DNA from 2 places in the Pontibacillus sp. ALD_SL1 genome. Region 1 is predicted to be linked to the other one. Evidence: predicted binding sites of a transcription regulator. Region 1 holds the regulator's gene; the other holds the start of a gene.
What was found. Region 1 encodes LexA, which represses DNA repair genes until DNA is damaged. Its sites were predicted from a motif close to CGAACATATGTTCG; they were not measured.

Region 1 (10,348 bases):
GAGAGATTCAAAGTTACACAATCATTAATCCATAATTAAAATCCTTCTCTTATCTTTAAGAGAAGGATTTTTTGTGCGTTTTGAAGTTTATTTTTGTTGTTGGTTATTCATAGCACGCATCATTTGATTAATTTTCTTCTGCGATGGTTTCTGACCCATCTGCATCATCAATGTACGTAACATTTGTTCATTAATCGGTGGGTTTTTCTTCAAGTAGTTCATCATGTACTTTCTGGCGATAAAGAAACCTAGCGCTACGCCAGCAAGTAGCGTTACAACGGCAATTACAATTACCCAAACAATACCTAAGGACATCGTACAAATTTCCTCCTTCATGTTGTCTCTCAAATATTATAGTAAATTGAGGAGGATAATACAATAGTAGGCTAGAGAATCGCTTCCTTTTTAATAGGAGCAATCCATCCATACTGTCTCATATCTTCATCCATAATAAAAAAAGAATGATTGAATGTGCGAAGTGTCTCAAAGATCATCGTTTCCGCTTGGTGAAGGCTCTCAGCGGTAATCCGTACTTCTCGATCACCCATTTGTGTTAAACGAATATTTTGACCTTTACACTGAATGACAAACGACATTTTATTTTGATAATAAGTCATTTCTACAGGTTTGCGATTTTTTTCTGTGACGTAATGGACTAACATATCTAGCGGAATTGGCTTTGTGACATACTGAAATTGTGTAGTAGACAACGTGTGATCAGGGTTGTATTTCCATTCTTTCAAAAAGTCAAATAAAACATTGGTTTTATGAAAATAGTGGCTTGAAAATTCGTCCTTAATCCAAAATAAAGCATATTCGCGCATAGCATGTCCCCCTTATTAGTGACATTCTACCCGATTTGGAAGAAATTATGTGTCTAATTTCGTCACAGATGTACCGAAAGTTTTGTCGAATTTAATAGGTGACCCCACTTATCTTCACCCTTTCGATTTGACTCATCTTCAAAACAAAAGACAGAATTTGAAATTTAACATTATCTAATACAAAATAAAAAGCCTGTAAAAGATTGCTTTTACAGGCTTTAAAGAGAGTTTATTTTAGAAGGTTTTCAACCCGGTTCACTACATTTTCAACTGTGAACCCGTACTCTTCCATAACTTGGTCACCAGGAGCCGAAGCACCGAATGTTTCAATACCCAGTACATCTCCTTCAAGACCTACGTAACGCTCCCAGCCGAGCGGAGAAGCCATTTCAATAGCTAGGCGCGCTTTCACACTGCTTGGTAACACTTCTTCTTTATAGTCTTTATTCTGAGCGTTAAAGCGATCCCATGAAGGCATGCTAACTACACTTGCTTCAACGCCTTTTTCACGAAGACTCTCTTGAGCACGTACCGCTAGCTGAACTTCAGAGCCAGTTGCTAGAAGCAGGCAATCTGGTTCTTCTTTATTTGCTGGGCTCACTACATAAGCACCTTTCTTAACGCCTTCATAACTTGAGCCTTCAAGTGTCGGTAACCCTTGACGAGTTAAAACAAGAGCAGAAGGTGTTGATGTAGATTCAAGAGCAAGGCGCCATGCTGCCTCTGTTTCTACACCATCAGCCGGTCGAACAACAGATAAACCAGGCATTGCACGTAACGATGGCAATTGTTCAATTGGTTCGTGTGTTGGACCATCTTCCCCAACAGCAATTGAGTCGTGGGTAAATACATAAGTGACAGGCACACCCATTAATGCAGAAAGACGAACAGCTGGACGTAAATAGTCACTAAAGACAAAGAATGTACCGCCATACACTTTTAATCCACCGTGAAGAGCCATACCATTCATTGCTGAAGCCATAGCAAATTCACGTACACCAAACCAAATATTACGACCTGCATAATTGTTACGAGAGAAATCCTCTTCTCCGTTTACGGTTGTCTTATTAGACCCCGCAAGATCCGCACTGCCTCCGAAGAAGTTTGGAACTTGTTTAGATAAAGCATTAATCATTTCACCAGAAGCTGCTCTTGTAGCAAGTTTGTCCTCTCCTGGTGTATATTGAGGAAGTTCTTTATCCCAATCAGAAGGAAGTTCCCCGTTGATAGCACGAGTAAATTCTTCTGCTAGTTCCGGATATGCTTCTTTGTACTGTTTTACTAAGTCATTCCATTTCGCTTCTGCATCTGCACCACGAGTTTGAACTTTCGTTTCAAAGTCCTGGTACACATCTTGTGGAACGTTAAATGGTTCGTGGCCCCACTTGTAATGTTCCTTAGTCAGATTCGCTTCTTCTTCTCCTAGTGGAGCACCGTGAGAAGCAGATTTTCCTGATTTATTAGGAGAACCATATCCAATTACAGTTTTCACTTCAATTAGAGTCGGTTGATCTGTATTAGCTTTTGCTTCTTCAATAGATTTGCGAAGTGCCGCAGTGTCATTGCCATCTTCAACGCGAATAACTTGCCAGCCATAAGCTTTGAAACGATCTTCTACAGACTCTGAGAATGAACGGTGTAAGTCACCATCTAATGAAATATCGTTGGAGTCATAAAGTACAACAAGTTTTCCTAGTCCTAAGTGGCCTGCTAGTGAAGCTGCTTCCTGAGAAACACCTTCCATTAAGTCTCCATCACCACAAATAGAGTACGTATAATGATCAACTACTTCAAAGTTATCTTTATTGTATTTTGCACTTAGATGAGATTCAGCCATAGCCATTCCTACAGCCATTGCTACACCTTGTCCTAGTGGCCCTGTTGTAGCTTCAACACCGTCTGTATGGCCATATTCTGGGTGACCTGGAGTTTTTGATCCCCATTGACGGAAGTTTTTAAGATCATCAATCGTTACGTTATAACCAGATAAATGAAGTAAGCTATATAGAAGCATGGAACCATGACCTGCTGATAAAACAAAGCGGTCACGATTGAACCAGTTAGAGTTTTTTGGATTATGCTGCATGAAATCAGTCCAAAGTGTATAAGCCATTGGAGCAGCACCCATTGGCATACCTGGGTGACCTGAATTAGCTTTTTCTACCGCATCAATAGAAAGTGTGCGGATCGTATTAATAGATTGTTGTTCTGTTTGATGTGTCATGAATTTGCCCCTTTCAATTTCGCATTACGCGAACTATGTACAGTCTAAATACTATAATGAAATCGTTTAAGTGACAAGCATTCCAAGAAAAAAGAGTCGAAAATTCTTTTTCTTGACTAGTTTAAATTGTGAGTATAAAGCCTTTCTTATGCATAGAACGGTTTTATGATTTGGAATTCCCCCTCAGCCACTTCTTTCTTGCACAGTAGAATAAAGACTTTGTTGAAAGGCTCGGGCCGTTGCGTTTATGAGTGTTTGGGATCGTTCGAAGAAAACTCGACTTCAGAGCCCACCCCACACTGAACTAAAGCTAATGGAAACATTCTCTCAGCTTCAAGTCTTCAAGCTTAGTGCCTTATCCTTGAATAAACCTTTTACAAAAAATAACATCTTTAACCTTTAACAAAGGGAAACAAAAAAACACACGAAGGATATTCGTGTGTTTGGATTAATGCTTTTTATTTCGTGCTTGTTCTTCTTTTAATTTCTCTGGTGTTACGTCATTTCCTTCAGGATCAACAACTTTCATACCTTTTAACTGGCTCTTGAAAGAATTACGAAAGTTTTTTAGATATTCTTGGCGTAGTTTTTGTTGTTCTTTTTGTTCAGTCATGGAAAGACCTTGTTGTTTCGATTTATGAGATAGCTCGTTAATTCGATTTAATTTATCTTGAGAAATCATTTACATGCTCCTTTACTTGTTAAACTCCAAGTAAAAAAGGCAAGGGTCCAAATTAGGATGCTTGCCTTTCTACTTCTTATATCGTAACGCGTTTAGGCGTTGTTTTCAAGTGAAACGAATTCTTTGTACCTTCTATGGACGGTTGCTTTGGATACATTAAACCCCATCCCTCTCAGAGTCGCTGCTATTTCATCGAACGTCAAATTGTTTTGACGTAATCGAACAGCCTCTTCAATTGGGAATTCCTTTCTTTCTCGTCCCTGTGCTAAATGCTGGTTAGAGAGATTTTGAGCTGGATTATAACCATTTTCTACAGCGCGCTTCATACCCCGCTTGATCTTTATATTATGTATTTTCCTCTGATACTCTTCTACAATCCCCACAATTTGCAACACCATTGAATCTGATTCTGACAAAGTGAGCTCTCCTTGATGAGAAACAGAATAAACAGGTACTCCGAGTTTTGTCAGTTGATGAAACAAGGCAATTTTCGTATTCCCCCGACCAAGCCTTGTTTCATCTTGAATGAGTAATAAATCCGCTTCGTTGTTAGAAAGTAATTCTAATACTTCTAGGATGCCGTCTCTTTCAATTTCATATCCACTTGCCTGTTCTTCTATAATTTTATAAATTTCAAATTGGTGTTCAGCCGCTAGTTCTTCTAGTTCAATTCGTTGACGTTTTAATGATGAGACTTGTGCTTCTTTTTCTGTGCTGACGCGACAATAGATGATAGCTTTCATATAATCTCCTTTTTTCTCTATCATATAAGGATATGCCTCATTCCGTAAAGATTAACTTGAAAGCAATCCAATATACATAAAGGCTAAACTGCCTGCAAATAGCAAGAAATACACTACGTCTAGTTTTGATAGATTTTGAAACATATTGATCGCCTCCAGAAAAATAAGAACTTTTGTTCGTGTCTAGTTCATATTATATACGAACATCCGTTCTTGTCAACTCTTTTTACGAACGAATGTTTGTATAACCTTTCCTACCATGGTATAATGACGGTAATAAATGATATGTACGAGGTGTAGAAAATATGACGAAACTATCAAAAAGGCAGGAAGCAATTTTAGATTTCATAAAAAACCGTGTACTAGAGAAAGGGTACCCACCATCCGTAAGAGAAATAGGAGAAGCTGTAGGGCTTGCCTCTAGTTCAACGGTACACGGGCATTTATCCAGGTTAGAGAAAAAAGGATACATTCGTAGAGACCCTACTAAACCTAGAGCAATTGAAGTGCTAGAATTAGAGGAGGAGTCAATAACAACTATCCCTAAAGGAGAAGCAACTTATGCTCCTGTCATTGGTAAAGTAACAGCAGGTATGCCTATTACAGCTATTGAGAATATTGAGGAGTATGTACCTCTTCCAGATACACTTGCAGCTCAAGATGACGATATATTTGTTTTGGTTGTTCAAGGAGAAAGTATGATTGAGGCAGGGATCTTAGACGGAGATATGGTTATTGTTCGCCGCCAGCAAACCGCTCAAAACGGAGATATCGTAGTCGCTATGACAGAAGATGACGAGGCAACCGTTAAGCGTTTCTTCAAAGAGTCGACCCATATTCGACTACAGCCAGAAAATGCAACGATGGACCCGATCATTGTGCAAAATGTAAGTATACTTGGTAAAGTAGTAGGGTTGTATCGCCATATCCACTAATATTAATTATGATTGCTCTCTCCAACCTCACTTTAAAATCATAATTATAAAAAGCATCGAAGTATAATTCGATGCTTTTTTATGAGCAAAAGTTTATTTGTTTTGTAATATGTTAACGTCCAACTTCTAGTAAACATAGAAACCTGATTACCATCACTAATTAAAATAATGCACACATAAAAACCCTCAACACCAATGGCATCGAGGGTTTTCAATCTTAGTAAGTTGATAAATACTGTTCGCGCTCCCATGGGTGAACCTGCGTACGGAACATATCCCATTCAATTTCTTTCGCTTCAATGAAATGTTCAAATAGATGTTCGCCTAGGGCTTTAACCATTGTTTCGTCTTTTTTAAGTAGTTCTAATGCATCAGAAAGCGTTGCTGGAAGGTCTTGAACCCCGTGTTTGACGCGCTCTTCTTTATCCATAACGTAAATGTTGCGATCTACTGGAGTTGGAGCTTTCAATCCGTTTTCTACACCATCAAGTCCAGCAGCTAATAGAACAGCCATAGCTAAATACGGGTTAGCAGAAGGGTCTACACTACGCACCTCAATACGCGTACTAATCCCACGAGAAGCAGGGATACGAATTAGGGGGCTACGGTTCTGACCGGACCATGCTACATAACAAGGTGCTTCATACCCAGGTACTAAACGCTTATAAGAGTTGACCGTTGGGTTCGTAACCGCTGTAAAATTCGTTGCATGCTTCACAATACCAGCGATAAACTGATAAGCTGTCGCACTTAATTGCTGATCGCCTTTTTCGTCGAAGAAGGAATTACCTCCATCTTTAAACAAGGACATATTACAGTGCATTCCTGAACCATTAACACCGAAAAGCGGCTTAGGCATAAACGTCGCGTGTAAACCATGTTTACGAGCAATCGTTTTTACTACCAGTTTGAATGTTTGAATGTCATCGCAATGTTTTAGAGCATCTGCATATTTGAAATCAATCTCGTGTTGGCCAGGAGCTACCTCGTGATGAGATGCTTCAATTTCAAAGCCCATCTCTTCTAATTCTAGTACAATGTCACGACGGCAATTCTCTCCTAGGTCAGTTGGAGCTAAATCAAAGTAACCACCTCGGTCATTTAGCTCCATTGTAGGTTCGCCCTTATCATCTAACTTAAATAAGAAGAATTCAGGTTCTGTACCTAAGTTAAAGGCCGAGAAACCAAGCTCTTCCATTTTCTTTAAGTTACGCTTCAAGTTATAGCGTGGACAACCTTCAAATGGAGTGCCATCTGGATTGTAGATATCACATATAAAGCGAGCTACCTTCCCTTTTTCAGATGTCCATGGAAAAACTACAAACGTATCAAGATCAGGGTACAAAAGCATGTCTGATTCTTCAATACGTACAAATCCTTCAATGGAAGACCCATCAAACATCATTTGGTTGTCTAGTGCTTTATCAAGCTGACTGTATGGAATTTCTACGTTTTTAATCGTTCCTAGTAGGTCTGTGAATTGTAATCGAATAAACTTAACATTCTCTTCTTGAATCTTCTCAAGGATCTGATCTCTCGTCAATTTAGCTGCCATAAGCGACTTTCTCCTCCCAGTATACATAAGTTTATATTAATGGAAGAATCGTGATAATTCTCCCTGACGCAACGAGGATTTGCCGAACCTGTTTGCTTGAAACAGTTCGTTTTTTAGCATCTTTCGCAACTCTTTCTCAGATAACTCTTCTCGTACTTCCTGAATCTCTTTCTCTGAGTATTCATTTTGTTGTTGAGGTTGCATTGACAACACTTGCTTAATACCCGCAAGGTTAACCCCTTTTTCAATTAGAGATTTAATTTCTAATAAACGATCTACATCATTGAACGAAAATAAACGTCGATTTCCATCAGAGCGAACAGGATGAATCAAATCATGTTCTTCATAGTACCGAATCTGCCTTGCAGAAAGGTCTGTAAGCGATTTTACAATCCCTATTGGGAATAGAGGCATCGATCTTCGTAGTTCATCATTCATGATTTAGCCCTCCTTATCGTAACGTTTATGTATCTTCATTGTATGTAATGATTCAAATTCTGTCAATACATGTTAGCTTTTTTTACATATTACCAAAAGCCTTTATGGCGCCAATGAAAGCCCATACACATTACGGGCTTTTTACTTTATCACTATAGCCTGACTCCCCATTTGCTTAAACGCTTCTTCAAATACGTGTCGATCTACCTTTTGATTTTTTTCTCCATATGGATTATTAATAAAGATATACTCTTCTGAGTATCCTGTAACAACAACACTATGAACACTAAAGCTTACATCAACCTTACCATGTGGTGTATTCCATGTTTTGAAGTCGTTAGTAGGAGCAAAATTTGCTGTGGTGATGACCCATATTGGCTTTCCAACCTTTACATATTTGTATAATGCCTCAGGATCACTCCCTGTTAAATCCACGGCTCGCTCTCCCACATATGACTTTGCAAGTTCATAAATAGGGCCATGGTAGACCGATAAACCAGGTCCATTTTCCATATCTCCTACAAAACCTTCATTTGGATTGCCCTTTAATCCATTCGAGTAAGTAAGGGGTACTCGATCAATTTGGTTTGCAAGCTCATTCTTTGTTACATCAACATTATGATAATTTAATACCATCGCTAAACTTGTTACCTCACACCCGTTGTATAGTCTCGGTTTATCCATTTGGTTTAGTAAGGGGACATTCAGAGGGTTTTTAAATGATTCACCTTTTAAAGATATGTACTCCTCTTCACCTTGAACTGTTGCGTATAAATCATAGTCTGTGACATTCCAACGTAGCTTTTGTGATAGCAGTTTACTAGATACATAGCTTATCTCCCCTGTTAGAAACAAAGGATCTAGAGTCTCGAAACTAACGGAATTTGACTCCATTTCTCTTACTATATTAGTTGTTGGTTCGTCTATAGAGGAAAATGAGGTGTTGAAAGTAAATGCTAAAATTACTGGGATAAATAGCCTTATATTATTCATACGTACTCCCTTATGCGCTAAATTACTCATAATTATAGCCCCTTTAAAAATAACAGGGGCTAATTTTAATGAATGTTAGGTTGTTTTACTATTCTGGTATTTTTAATAATCGTATTACTGCCATCTTAATTGCAATCTTCACGTGCGCATAAGTTAAACCACCCTGCACAAAAGCTGTATATGGCGGACGTATAGGACCATCTGCAGTTAATTCAAGACTGGCTCCCTGTACAAACGTCCCCGCTGCCATAATGACATCATGTTCATATCCAGGCATGTAACTTGGATATGGTGTCACGTGTGAGTTAATGGGTGATGCTTTTTGAATCTCTTGACAGAATGCAACCATTTGTTCGGCTGTATTGAAAGTAACTGATTGTATTAGGTCAGTGCGCTTAGCCTTATAATGGGGTGTTGTTATAAACCCGAGCTTCTCTAAAAATCGCGATGTAAAGACAGCCCCCTTCATTGCTTCACCTACGACGTGAGGTGCTAAAAAAAGCCCTTGATACATTTCCTGCAAACTGTGAAGGGTAGCCCCTGTTTCTTTACCTAAACCTGGTGCAGTCAATCGGTTAGCACATTGCTCGACTAGGTATGCCTTGCCTGCAATATAACCACCTGTTCTTGCTAATCCACCGCCAGGATTTTTAATTAGAGATCCCGCTATAAGGTCCGCTCCAACGTGAATCGGTTCTTGTTCTTCTGCAAATTCTCCGTAACAGTTGTCGACAAAAACGATTATTTCAGGGTTAATCTCTTTTACAAACTCAATCATCTCTTTTATTTCAGCTATTGTAAATGAAGGTCGGTCTGCGTATCCCTTTGAACGCTGAATTCCAACCACTTTTGTTTGAGGAGTTATTGATTTTTGGACTTCTTGGAAATCAACTGTTCCACTCTCTAGAAGATCGATATGTTGATAGCCAATATGAAAATCTTTCAGAGATCCATTGCCTGAACCTCTCACTCCGACGATTTCTTCTAATGTGTCATATGGAGCTCCGGTTATATATAAAAGTTCATCATTTGGTCTTAACAAGCCAAATAACGAAATGGTAATGGCATGTGTTCCTGAAACAATTTGAGGGCGTACAAGAGCGTCTTCTCCCCCAAAAACGTCTGCGTAAACCTGTTCTAATTTATCTCGTCCCATATCATCGTATCCATACCCAGTAGTTGGGTTAAAGTGGGAATCACTTACCTGCTGGTCTCTAAACGCTGATAAAACCCGTTCTTGATTATGCTCGACAAGTCTATTGATTGAATCGTGAATATCCTTACTATCAAGTTCTGCTTCTAATGCTAATTGTTCTAAATCAAGTTTTTCCATGTTCTATTCTTTTTCCCCTCTGCGGTTGTTCTTTAGTTGATGGTAAAGTGGATGCTCTGTGTCTATCCACCCCTTCAAAAAGTATTTTTCATCGTCTTCAAGAAAATCACGTTCTTTCACTATTGAATTTGACTCAACACGATGAAGAAAGTCACTCTCAGAAGCATGAATATAAATTTGGAACGGTTCCCACTCTTCTATAATGACCTCTTCGATTTTATCTAAAAGACGCTTTAAGTCAATTGGATCATGTGCACTAATCGTTACTGCAGGCATTGTTGCAGGGAAGAAATTCGCATCCAAAAGATCACGTTTATTGTATACCGTTAACATCGGTAAATGATCCGCTCCTAAATCTGTTAAAAGCTGATGAACGGTTTTCTCATGTTGAATGTGATCAGGATGGGAGGCATCGACCATATGCAAAATAAAATCTGCTTCTGTTACTTCTTCTAACGTTGAACGAAAAGCTGCTATTAACGTTGTTGGCAAATCTTGAATAAACCCTACTGTATCAGATAAGAGTGACCTGAACCCCGAAGGCAACTGGATCTGACGTGTAAGTGGGTCGAGAGTTGCAAATAATTGATTTTCTTCAAAGGATTCACTGTTGGTCAGACG
Region 2 (10,348 bases), 140 kb from region 1:
CATTTACACGAATCATGTAGATCAAATTAAAACGCAGATTGCTCGGGAAATAAAGCCTCTGCCATCCATTTCAATTAACATGGACGGGAAGTCTGTATTTGAAGTAGAAAGCGATGATATTGAGCTAAATGGATATGACCCTCACCCTCGTATTAAAGCACCAGTTGCTGTGTAGATTCCAATAAGGAGGATGACTAAATATGATTTCATTTTTAGTGGCGATGGACCGAAATCGCCTTATAGGGAAAGATAATGATTTACCATGGCGTCTGCCTAATGATTTGAAATTTTTCAAATCGGTTTCGACAGGGAAGACGATTATAATGGGCAGGAAAACATTTGAATCCATGAATGGACCTTTGCCGAATCGCAAGAATGTTGTGTTGACTCGAGACTCTAACTTTCAGGAAGATGGGTGCGATGTCATTCACAGTCTAGATCCTATCTTTGAATGGGAGAAAGAAGACCCGAATACAGAATACCTTATTATCGGTGGCAGTCATATCTTTGAGCAAACGATCAATGAAGCGGATCGAATGTATATTACTTGGATTGAAGAGGATTTTCAGGGAGATACTTATTTCCCCGAATTTAATGAAGATGAGTGGATTTTGACGAAGAAAGAGCGGGGAGTTCAAGACGAAAAAAATCCATATGAATACTACTTTTGTCAATATGATCGTAAACAATAAGTTTCAATAAAACTCATGCAGCACTTCTGCATGAGTTTTTGGAATGGTTGTCGTTAGGGCATTGTTGGTAACGCGTACGTTGTTTGATTTCCTTATGTTTCACTAAAAAAATTTATTTAAATGCCAGCTAATGCTTTATTATAATTTTGGATAAATGTTTTTGTACAAGAAATAAAATTACCACATTAACAAGTTTTTATAATTAAAGACGAAACATAGACAAAACAAATAAAAAGGCTTACAATCGAAGACGAAAGACATATTTTTCCCTTAGGTATTTGAATATTTTTGTGGTGGGTCTGTTTAGAGTCTCTGTTTTTGTGAGAAACTCAATGTAATAGACCCAAATAGAAAAAATGTGCAGCATAATAACTGCCATTTGGACAAGGGACGGTGAAGTTATGCTATCGACAATTGGCATTCCGGGGTTAATTCTAATCCTTGCAATTACACTGATTATATTTGGACCAAAAAAGTTGCCTGAAATTGGGAAAGCTACTGGTCAAACGTTAAAGGAATTTAAGAAATCTGCCCGGGAATTAACGAGCGAAGAAGATGACAATACAGTAATTGAATCAAAAGGGACTTCTTCTAACCAAGATCAAGCATCCCCTAACACTCAACAACAATAAGAACATGGAGTGGTGATTTATGTTAGGACAAATTGGTGTACCCGGATTAATACTTATTCTAGTGATTGCTCTTGTGGTGTTTGGGCCTTCTAAACTTCCAGAAGTAGGTAAAGCAGTGGGGAGTTCACTTCGGGAGTTTAAGAAAGCTACTTCGGATCTTACTAGCACGGACTCTGAAGATTCCAAGAAGATTGATCAAAACCAAGACAAAAATGCGTAAAGTAATTAAATGTGGAGATGTAAGAGGCATACGCTCTTGCATCTTCTTTCATGAAAAAGGACAGCGTCGCTCCCATCTGGAGGTGCAACAATGGAACAAGATCATAATAGTATAGATAAAGAAATGAATGTAACGGAGCACTTAGGGGAACTTCGGAAGCGATTAATTATAACGATAAGCGTTTTTATTCTCTTTTTTATTGGCGGGTTTATTTTTATTGAAGAAATCTTCCAATTCTTTATGCAAGGATTCCAGGAACGTTCGAAAGAGTTAGGGAATGAGATTACAAAATTAACGGTATTGGGCCCGTTTGATGTGCTTTGGGTATATATAACTTTAGCAAGTATCATTGCAGTTGCAGGGACACTTCCAATCCTTTGTCTCCAAGTGTGGCTATTTATTAAGCCTGCACTTACACCTAAAGAACAAAAACTGTCACTGTCCTATATACCAGCTATTTTTCTGTTGTTTATTGGTGGATTATCATTTGGGTATTTCCTTATTCAACCCCTGATTTTCGATTTCCTGGTTGCTTTAGGGGAAGACATGTTTACAATGATGTTTACTGCTGATAAATATTTCAGTTTTCTGCTAAGAATTACGTTACCATTTGCCGTTTTCTTTGAAATTCCTATTATTGTTATGTTTTTAACGAGCCTCGGTATTGTAGAACCTGGATTGCTTCGAAAGATTAGAAAATATGCTTACTTCGTACTTATTATTATTGGAACAATCATATCGCCGCCAGACTTTATTCTGCAGATTGTAGTGGCAATCCCACTGATTATCCTCTATGAAGTATCCATTATTCTTTCAAGTATAGTGGCCCGAAAACAAGCGAGAAGAATGGAAGACATCTCAACAGATTCATAACGTTTGAAAAGATACCCATTATAGGGTATCTTTTTTCAGTATGATTGCTTTTTAGCGGACTACGTGTTACAAAAGTAAAAAGCAATATAGAGCAAGGGGGGAAAGAATGCGATCTTTTTATCATTTTATGATGACATTTCGCGGTAAATTAGTACCAGATGACAAGAGTCGGTTAGCAGACTGGATGTTTGAAGACTCAAATTTCCCGAAACAGTCATACTCTTACGATGAAATTAGTCGATATTTAGAGTGGAATATACCATTCTCATCTGCTTTAAGCATTTTCGATGAATTATGGGAGCAATACCAAATGGAAGAAGTAATGTAAGAAATGTTTTGAATATAACAGTAATACTCATGAAAAAACCGCCAAAATGGCGGTTTTTTGTTTGAAAATGATAAAATAGCTGACTTGTGTTGTGTATAGCTTATTTAAGCGGTGAGGCTAGCGCTTTGTTTTATTAACAAACGAATGTTGCACCAACAATAATAAGCAAAATAAAAAGGACCACAATTAATACGAAGTTATTCCCGTAACCATAGCTCATGTGAGCGCCTCCTTTAATTCTAGATAATATTACTATATGGATCTAAGGAGGAGTTTGTATGGGCATATGCGGAGATTTGAAGATTAATCGATGTTGTATATGTGTCCAATTGCTATAGCCTTAGTATTTCCTGTGACAGTTACCATTCGTAACGATTGTTCTTGAGGGATTAAGTGAGTTATTGTACCTTCTAGCTGCTTTAATTCTCCATTTGAATACACTTTAATTCTTACAACAGCTTGGTTTTCGTGTGCCTCTATACAGGCATCATTAAGTTCACTTAATGCCTGCTCTTCAAGCGATGGAGGCGGTAGCTTACCGTCTTCTTCCCACATTTTCTTCATCATTTCCACGTGTTCTGGCAACATAAGTGAAGTCCACTTCATTGTTCCTCGATCTCGTAGCATATATTTCACCTCTATATTCAGTATAACGAACAAGTGTTTGTAAAACAACAGAAAAAGAACTTGTGTTCGTATATAATTGGGTCAGGAGGTTGGTACTTATGGAACAATCAGCAAGGAAACGACAAGGTTTACTACGTTGAGATTGTTTACATGGCCAAAGGCGAAACGATAACAAAGCGAAAAATAAAGGTGATGTCTTGTAATAGAAATTCTTATACGGCTATTGTTACTTGCGTCAAAAAATGCGTAGTTTTTTAAAGGAGAATATACTGAGAGTCTATCCGAAATTTCCTCCTTCATATCGAGAATAGACGTTTCATAATTTTGTTAGTCTGCATTGTAATGTGGAATTTGGTACGATGTTCATAAGGGAGGCAGTACTATGAAAATTATTCATACCGCGGACTGGCATTTAGGTAAGCTTGTCCATCAATTACATATGACAGAAGACCAAGAATATATTCTTGGTCAATTTATAGAGTTAGTGAAAGTTGAGCAACCGGATGTGGTTATTATTGCTGGAGATTTGTATGATCGGGCAGTACCTCCAAAGGAAGCTGTAGATTTACTAAACCGCACTCTAATTACGCTAATCTATGACTTAAATATCCCTGTTTTAGCTATATCAGGGAATCATGACAGTCCTGACAGATTGAACTTTGGAAGTCAGCTTTTTAAGCGCCAACAATTTTATTTACAAGCGAGACTTGAGGATGCTTGGACCCCAGTTCGTATTCCGGATGAATACGGGCAGGTAAACTTCTACTTAATTCCTTATATAGAGCCAAGCGAAGTAAGGAAAGAGCTTGACGATGATTCTATAGAAACACATCAACAAGCTATGGAAGCAATTATAAAACGTATCAAGGAAGACCAAGTGACTGATGAGCGTCACGTATTTGTAGGTCATGCGTTCTTAGCTGGAGGAATGGAGTCAGAGTCTGAGGAGCGGTTGTCTATGCTAGGAGGGGCGCCATATATAAACGCAGAGCTTTTTAATGATTTCTCCTACGTAGCACTTGGGCACCTCCACCAACCACAAAGGGTTAAAAGAGAAACCATTCGTTACTCCGGTTCTATACTGAAGTATTCCTTCTCAGAGGCCAACCACAAAAAAGGTGTAACAATAGTTGAATTAGACGGGACAGGTGTGTCCTCTATTAGACAAGAAAGTTTAAAGCCAAAAAGAGACATGAGGGTTAAAGAAGGATATTTACATGACCTCCTCGAGGTTAATGAAGAAGGTATGGAAGATTATCTTCATATTAAATTGTTAGACGAAGGACAGATACTTGACCCTATGGGAAAACTCCGCAAGAAATTTCCTAATGTTTTAAGTCTAGAACGTGTTGGATTGATTGGGAAGGCGCACACAGAACAGTTATCTAATGTGCAGGAAAGAAAACAAATGTCTCATATGGAACTGTTTGAGTCGTTTTATAAAGAAGTGAAGGGTTCACTTATGGATGAAGAAAGAAGAGATGCGATTGCTACGGTTATAAATGAAATTCAGGAAGAAGAAAGGAATCAATAATATGCGAGCCATTCAGCTAGTCATAGAAGCTTTTGGGCCCTATTCAAAACGCCAAGTTGTAGATTTCACACAGTTAGGACACGAGACGGTGTTTTTAATTACAGGACCTACAGGAGCAGGGAAGACGAGTATTTTTGATGCCATGGTATATGCCTTATATGGTCGTGCGAGCGGGAGTGATCGGGACCAGGACACATTGCGTAGCCACTTTGCTGATGAAGATCAACAGACGGAAGTGAAGTTTAGGTTTGAATTAAAGCAACACATTTATGAAGTTAGGAGAACACCTCGCCAATTAAAGAGGAAAGAAAAAGGTGAGGGGTTCACAGAGCAGCCGCCTAAAGTTGAACTTTATAGGATTAAAGAAGGGGATCATGAGCTATTAGCATCTAAAATCAAAGAAGTGAATGAATCGATTGAAAGCATGCTTCATTTAGATTATGAGCAGTTTAGGAAGATGATTATGATTCCGCAAGGAGAGTTCAGGCGTCTTATATCTGAAAATAGTAAAGAGAGAGAAGAAATTCTTCAAAAAATCTTTCAAACCTACGTTTATGAGCAGATGACAGACCGTTTGAAAGAGGAGTCAAAAGAATTAAAAGAATCTATTCAGGAAATTGAATATAAAGAAGATGAGGAAATCAATCGTTTAGATTGGGACGAAGAAACACGTCAATCTCTTACTACTTCTGCTGATGTAATGACTAAGCTCCAAAAAGATATCGAAAGAGACCAACAACAACTTCAAGATAATAAAGGAAAGATTGAAAATGAACGGAAAGCCTTAGCAAGCGCTCAGGAAACGTTTTATGAGAAAAAGCAGTTAAATCAATTGTTCCTTAAGTTAGAAAAGCAAGAGAAAGAAGTTAGTGAGTTGGATAATCAGAAGCCTTCTATTATAAAACTTGAAGAGGAAGTCCATGCTGCCACAAAAGCACATCACGTAAAACCGTATGAAGATCAGGTTCGCCAAAGAGAAGGAGAAGAGAAGAAACAGCAGGAGCAACTTGTTCAAAAAGAAAAAGCACTTAATGAAGTAAAAAATAAATTCGAACAAACAAAGAAGAACTATGAAGCAGCTCTTCCTAAAGAAGAAGAATTAGAGTCATTAAAATTGAAAATACAGCAAAAGAAAAAGGATTATGAAAAGGTTGAACGTTTTAAATCGCTGCAAACTGAAGAGGAATATTTACGAAGGTCTAAGGAAGAAGTGGAGTCTTCTGTTAAAGCGCTAGAAGAACAATTAAAACAATTGAATGAGAGATGGCAATCACTTTCTAAAGATACCTACAATTCTCAAGGACTGACAAAACAGTACTATGAATTAGAAAGTGAGGAAAAAGAGTACGGAGCAAGAATCGATAAATTACACCATTTAATAAAAGAAGAAGAAAAAATTCAATCTATGATTCGAACATATCATCAAGCTAAAAACCGTTTGGGAAGAGCTAAGGAACAAGTAGAAAGCACAAAATCAAAGCTAAAACAACTAGAACAGTCTAAGCAACAGAACCAGGCTGTTGTCTTAGCGAACCATCTTCATGATGGAGAAGCATGCCCTGTTTGTGGTTCTATGGAACATCCTGATAAAGCGTATACAAAGCAAAATCCAATCTCGGATGAGGAAATTGATCGAGTAACTAAACAAGCAGAAGAAGCAGAAAAGACACTTACTGAAGAACAGGAACATTATATAAAGATTAAATCTGAAGGCCAAACACAACGTCAAATAACGGATCAACTGGCTAAAGAGCTTCTGGATGATTTACAAAAGGATCATCTTTCAGATAAGAATCGCCATGAACAGATGCAATATTGGCAAAGTAAATACGAAGATTTAAGGAAAGAAAAAGAAACACTATCAGGAAAAATTAAGCAGTCTGAGGCTGCTCGTAGTGAGATGGAGCAAATAAGTCAACAAATGAGTGAATTGAGTAGTTCGCTTGAAAATACACGAAAAGAATCTTCATCAAAGCGCGACGGATGGCTGCAGGTCTCTACAAAGCTCTCTCAAATCGAAGAAGAAGTATCTGATATAACCACAGATGTTAAAACTTTTAAACAGGAATTAAATAAAATGGAAAACGAGTATTCCAGGCAACAAAAAGCATTACAAGACTTGGCTAATTCGTACCAACAAGAAAAAGAACAAAAACAGAAGTTAGAGACAGAAGTTGAAGGTCACAAGCAGTTCTTAGAAGAAACAAGGCGCCATGTCGCAATTGCCAGAGAGTCTTTTGAGAAGACCATAGAAGATATGGGCTTCAGGTCAATAGATGATTACATTGATTCTAAAATGGATTCTGAAGTTGTAGACCAAAAACAAAAAGAGATCGAGAATTTTTACGCAAGCTATCAATCTATTATGGAAGGATATGAAGCTCTAAAAAAACAATTAGAAAATGAAAAAGTACCCGATTTATCCTACTACGATGACATTGTACGAACCCTAGAGCAGAAACTTCAGGGGATTACAGAGAGACAGCAAGTACTGCAACTCCAAATTAATGAGCAAATGAGGATTTATAAAAAGCTTCAAGTATTTCTACAAGATAAACAGGAGAAAGAACAAAGGTACTACTACGTTGGGGAATTAGCTCAATTAGCTAGAGGAGATAACGCATATAAATTATCTTTTGAACGTTATGTTCTTTCAGCCTTCCTGGATGAAATTATCCTTCAAGCTAATATTAGATTAGATCAGATGACTGAGCACCGTTATCAGCTTGAGCGGAGCAAGGAACGAGCTAAAGGAGGAGCTCAGAGTGGATTAGATCTTGAAGTGCTTGATCATTACACAGGACAAAAGCGTTCAGTGAAGACTTTATCAGGAGGAGAAGGCTTTAAAGCTGCACTGAGCCTTGCTCTAGGTATGGCTGATGTGGTTCAGGCTCATGCAGGTGGAGTGCAGTTGGATACGTTGTTTATCGATGAAGGATTTGGTACTTTAGATGAGATATCGTTAGAACAGGCAATCGACTGCCTAAAAGATCTTCAAAAAGGGAATCGAATGTTAGGTATCATATCTCATGTGCCACAACTAAAGCAGGAAATACCTGCAAAGTTACAGATCCAGCCGTCCCCTAAAGGATCAACATGTCATTTTACATTCCACTAAATTACTGGAAGTATTTACACCTTAAATTCTGACAATTTCACATGATATAGTAATGGGTAGAGTAAATCCAAATCCCTGTCTATTCCATTATAAATTACCTGGAAATAGATGATGTAGTAAGTCTAGGAGGCCTTTACCCTTATGAAAATCGTTACAGCTTCAACACCTGAACAACATGAATATGTAAAAGAGAAGATTACATATTTTTTTGATTCGCTATTTCCTTTTTTCTTCTCCGAGAATTATTCACAAGATCTTAGAAGTTTTGGTGTACTTTCTATTGAAGACATGGAAGAGTACTCTCTTAAAGAGATACTAGAAGTAACAGCTGCATTGCAAACGTTACAAAGCCTTTTAGAGTGTATTTCTGACTGTACTGGAGATTCGAAGCATTCTAAGCAATTTGATCGTAATACAAAAATTTTAGAAAAACACTCTATTTATTTCCCACTTAGATATGATGACTTCTTATCAACAACGGATAAGGAAGCTTTGTCTCTTATGGGTAAGCCAGAGAATCATTGGATCTTGTAGAAACTTCTTGTCAACTTTCCTCCTCTGGAGTAGGATAAAGGAAAAGGAAAGAGATGGAGGGGATGAGGATGACAATGCCTCTTTCATTAGATACGAAAATAATCACACTCGGAAAAGAAAAACGTGTACAAGAAAAAGAGAATGTATTCGAACTCTATCTAGATCAATACTGTTTGTTTCCGGTAGATGAATTATTGGAGATATCTCGAACAGCTGAATCTGAACAAACAGGGACAGCAAAGATTGTCGAAATGACTTGGGCGAATGGGCAAACACGTTTGGTTTATCAATTAATTTCGTTATATAGCGTCAATTAACGACAATGAAATTAAAGGTTGTGTTGAAAAATGCGCTTGCCCGGGAAATAGACGATTATTCCTTCGGATATTTTCATGAAATTGCCATAAGTCAGATGATCGAAAGGAACCCACTTCCCTTATACTGAAAGTAGATCATAACTAACTTAGGAGAAGGAAGGGATTCCAATGATGACGGCGATGTTATTTGGTTGTATTTTAAGTGGTAGCTTTGCTTTAATTATTGCAGGAGAGCTAACAACAGATTGAATTGAACAATCTAGAATGCTATACTTCCGAGCAGGTGCCAAGCGGTGCCTGCTTTTTATTTACATAGATGAACGTGAGGTGAACAAGATTGGATATTTTAAAGAATGATTGGAAAGACGTTCTTGGAGAAGAATTCTACAAAGAATATTACCAGAGATTAAGAGAATTTTTGAAAATAGAATATGCAAATGAAGCGGTTCACCCGCCTATGCACGATATTTTTAATGCGCTTCACTACACTTCCTACTCAAATACTAAGGTTGTTTTGCTGGGACAGGACCCTTATCACGGCAAAGGCCAAGCTCATGGTTTTAGTTTTTCAGTTAATCCGCAAGTGACAGTTCCGCCTTCCCTTAAGAATATTTATAAGGAGTTATCAGTAGATGTTGGTTTTCATGCACCTCCACACGGCTACCTGCTACCTTGGGCTAAACAAGGGGTCTTACTATTAAATACTGTTTTAACCGTCCGCGAAGGCCAAGCTCATTCACACAAGAAGAAAGGCTGGGAGACATTTACGAACGCTGTTATTGAATCCCTGAACAAGCGTGAAGAACCTATGGTTTTCATGTTTTGGGGGAAACCTGCACAGCAAAAGGTAAAAATGATTGATACGGATAAGCATCTTGTTTTAAAAGCACCACATCCTAGTCCTCTTTCAGCCTACCGGGGTTTCTTTGGTAGCCATCATTTCTCTAGAGCAAATGAATTTTTATCAGAAAAGGGTCTCGGCCCCATAGATTGGCAACTCCCCCATGACCCTTATGAATCTAAGTAAATTCAGGAATTATCTGTATTAGTAAATTTACTTGTTCCATATAAGCCCCTTTATACGGAAGACTCGAAGCTGAGACACTTTTGTGTGAATAGGGCCGTTACGTTTATTGAGTGCTTGGGCTTGCTCGGGCACAACTCGCTCACCAGCTCCCCACAGGAAAGCGAGTGGTTTCCAGGCCCACCTTACACTCAAATAAAGCAAACGGAAACATTCTCTTAACTTCGAGTCTTCAAGATTACTGCCCTATTATTGAACAAATCTATTATAAAGAATGCGACAGCAAACATTTACAGAGCTTTTAAATAAATAGTGAATTCGCCTACACCTTCTCTCCCTGATTAACGTACATTACAAGTAGTGATTATATAAAGGAGGGGAACCGATGAATCAAGGTATGAGATCATTTGGTCCCGGGCCAAGGCCCCAAGTAGGAAGAATGTATAACC

Region 2: the regulator LexA is predicted to act here: its motif matches at 3,399-3,412, upstream of IMZ31_RS09715 (YolD-like family protein).

What each region holds. Positions count from the first base shown of each region.
Region 1 covers NZ_CP062974.1:1,788,848-1,799,195, reverse strand. The annotation lists gene IMZ31_RS09025 (hypothetical protein) at 1-28, shown strand, start outside; gene IMZ31_RS09020 (YneF family protein) at 88-315, opposite strand; gene sirA (sporulation inhibitor of replication protein SirA) at 387-824, opposite strand; gene tkt (transketolase) at 1,054-3,048, opposite strand; gene IMZ31_RS09005 (DUF896 domain-containing protein) at 3,497-3,730, opposite strand; gene IMZ31_RS09000 (YneB family resolvase-like protein) at 3,823-4,473, opposite strand; gene lexA (transcriptional repressor LexA) at 4,779-5,408, shown strand; gene glnA (type I glutamate--ammonia ligase) at 5,626-6,963, opposite strand; gene IMZ31_RS08985 (MerR family transcriptional regulator) at 7,000-7,401, opposite strand; gene IMZ31_RS08980 (C39 family peptidase) at 7,543-8,295, opposite strand; gene IMZ31_RS08975 (methionine gamma-lyase family protein) at 8,483-9,727, opposite strand; gene hflX (GTPase HflX) at 9,731-10,348, opposite strand, start outside.
Region 2 covers NZ_CP062974.1:1,933,708-1,944,055, reverse strand. The annotation lists gene IMZ31_RS09750 (thymidylate synthase) at 1-175, shown strand, start outside; gene IMZ31_RS09745 (dihydrofolate reductase) at 201-692, shown strand; gene tatA (twin-arginine translocase TatA/TatE family subunit) at 1,094-1,324, shown strand; gene IMZ31_RS09735 (twin-arginine translocase TatA/TatE family subunit) at 1,344-1,544, shown strand; gene tatC (twin-arginine translocase subunit TatC) at 1,635-2,417, shown strand; gene IMZ31_RS09725 (YozE family protein) at 2,524-2,745, shown strand; gene IMZ31_RS09720 (YjcZ family sporulation protein) at 2,879-3,001, opposite strand; gene IMZ31_RS09715 (YolD-like family protein) at 3,049-3,372, opposite strand; gene IMZ31_RS09710 (exonuclease SbcCD subunit D) at 3,755-4,906, shown strand; gene IMZ31_RS09705 (SbcC/MukB-like Walker B domain-containing protein) at 4,908-8,024, shown strand; gene IMZ31_RS09700 (DUF5365 family protein) at 8,166-8,558, shown strand; gene IMZ31_RS09695 (DUF2584 family protein) at 8,627-8,875, shown strand; gene IMZ31_RS09690 (uracil-DNA glycosylase) at 9,213-9,902, shown strand; gene vrrA (VrrA/YqfQ family protein) at 10,285-10,348, shown strand, end outside.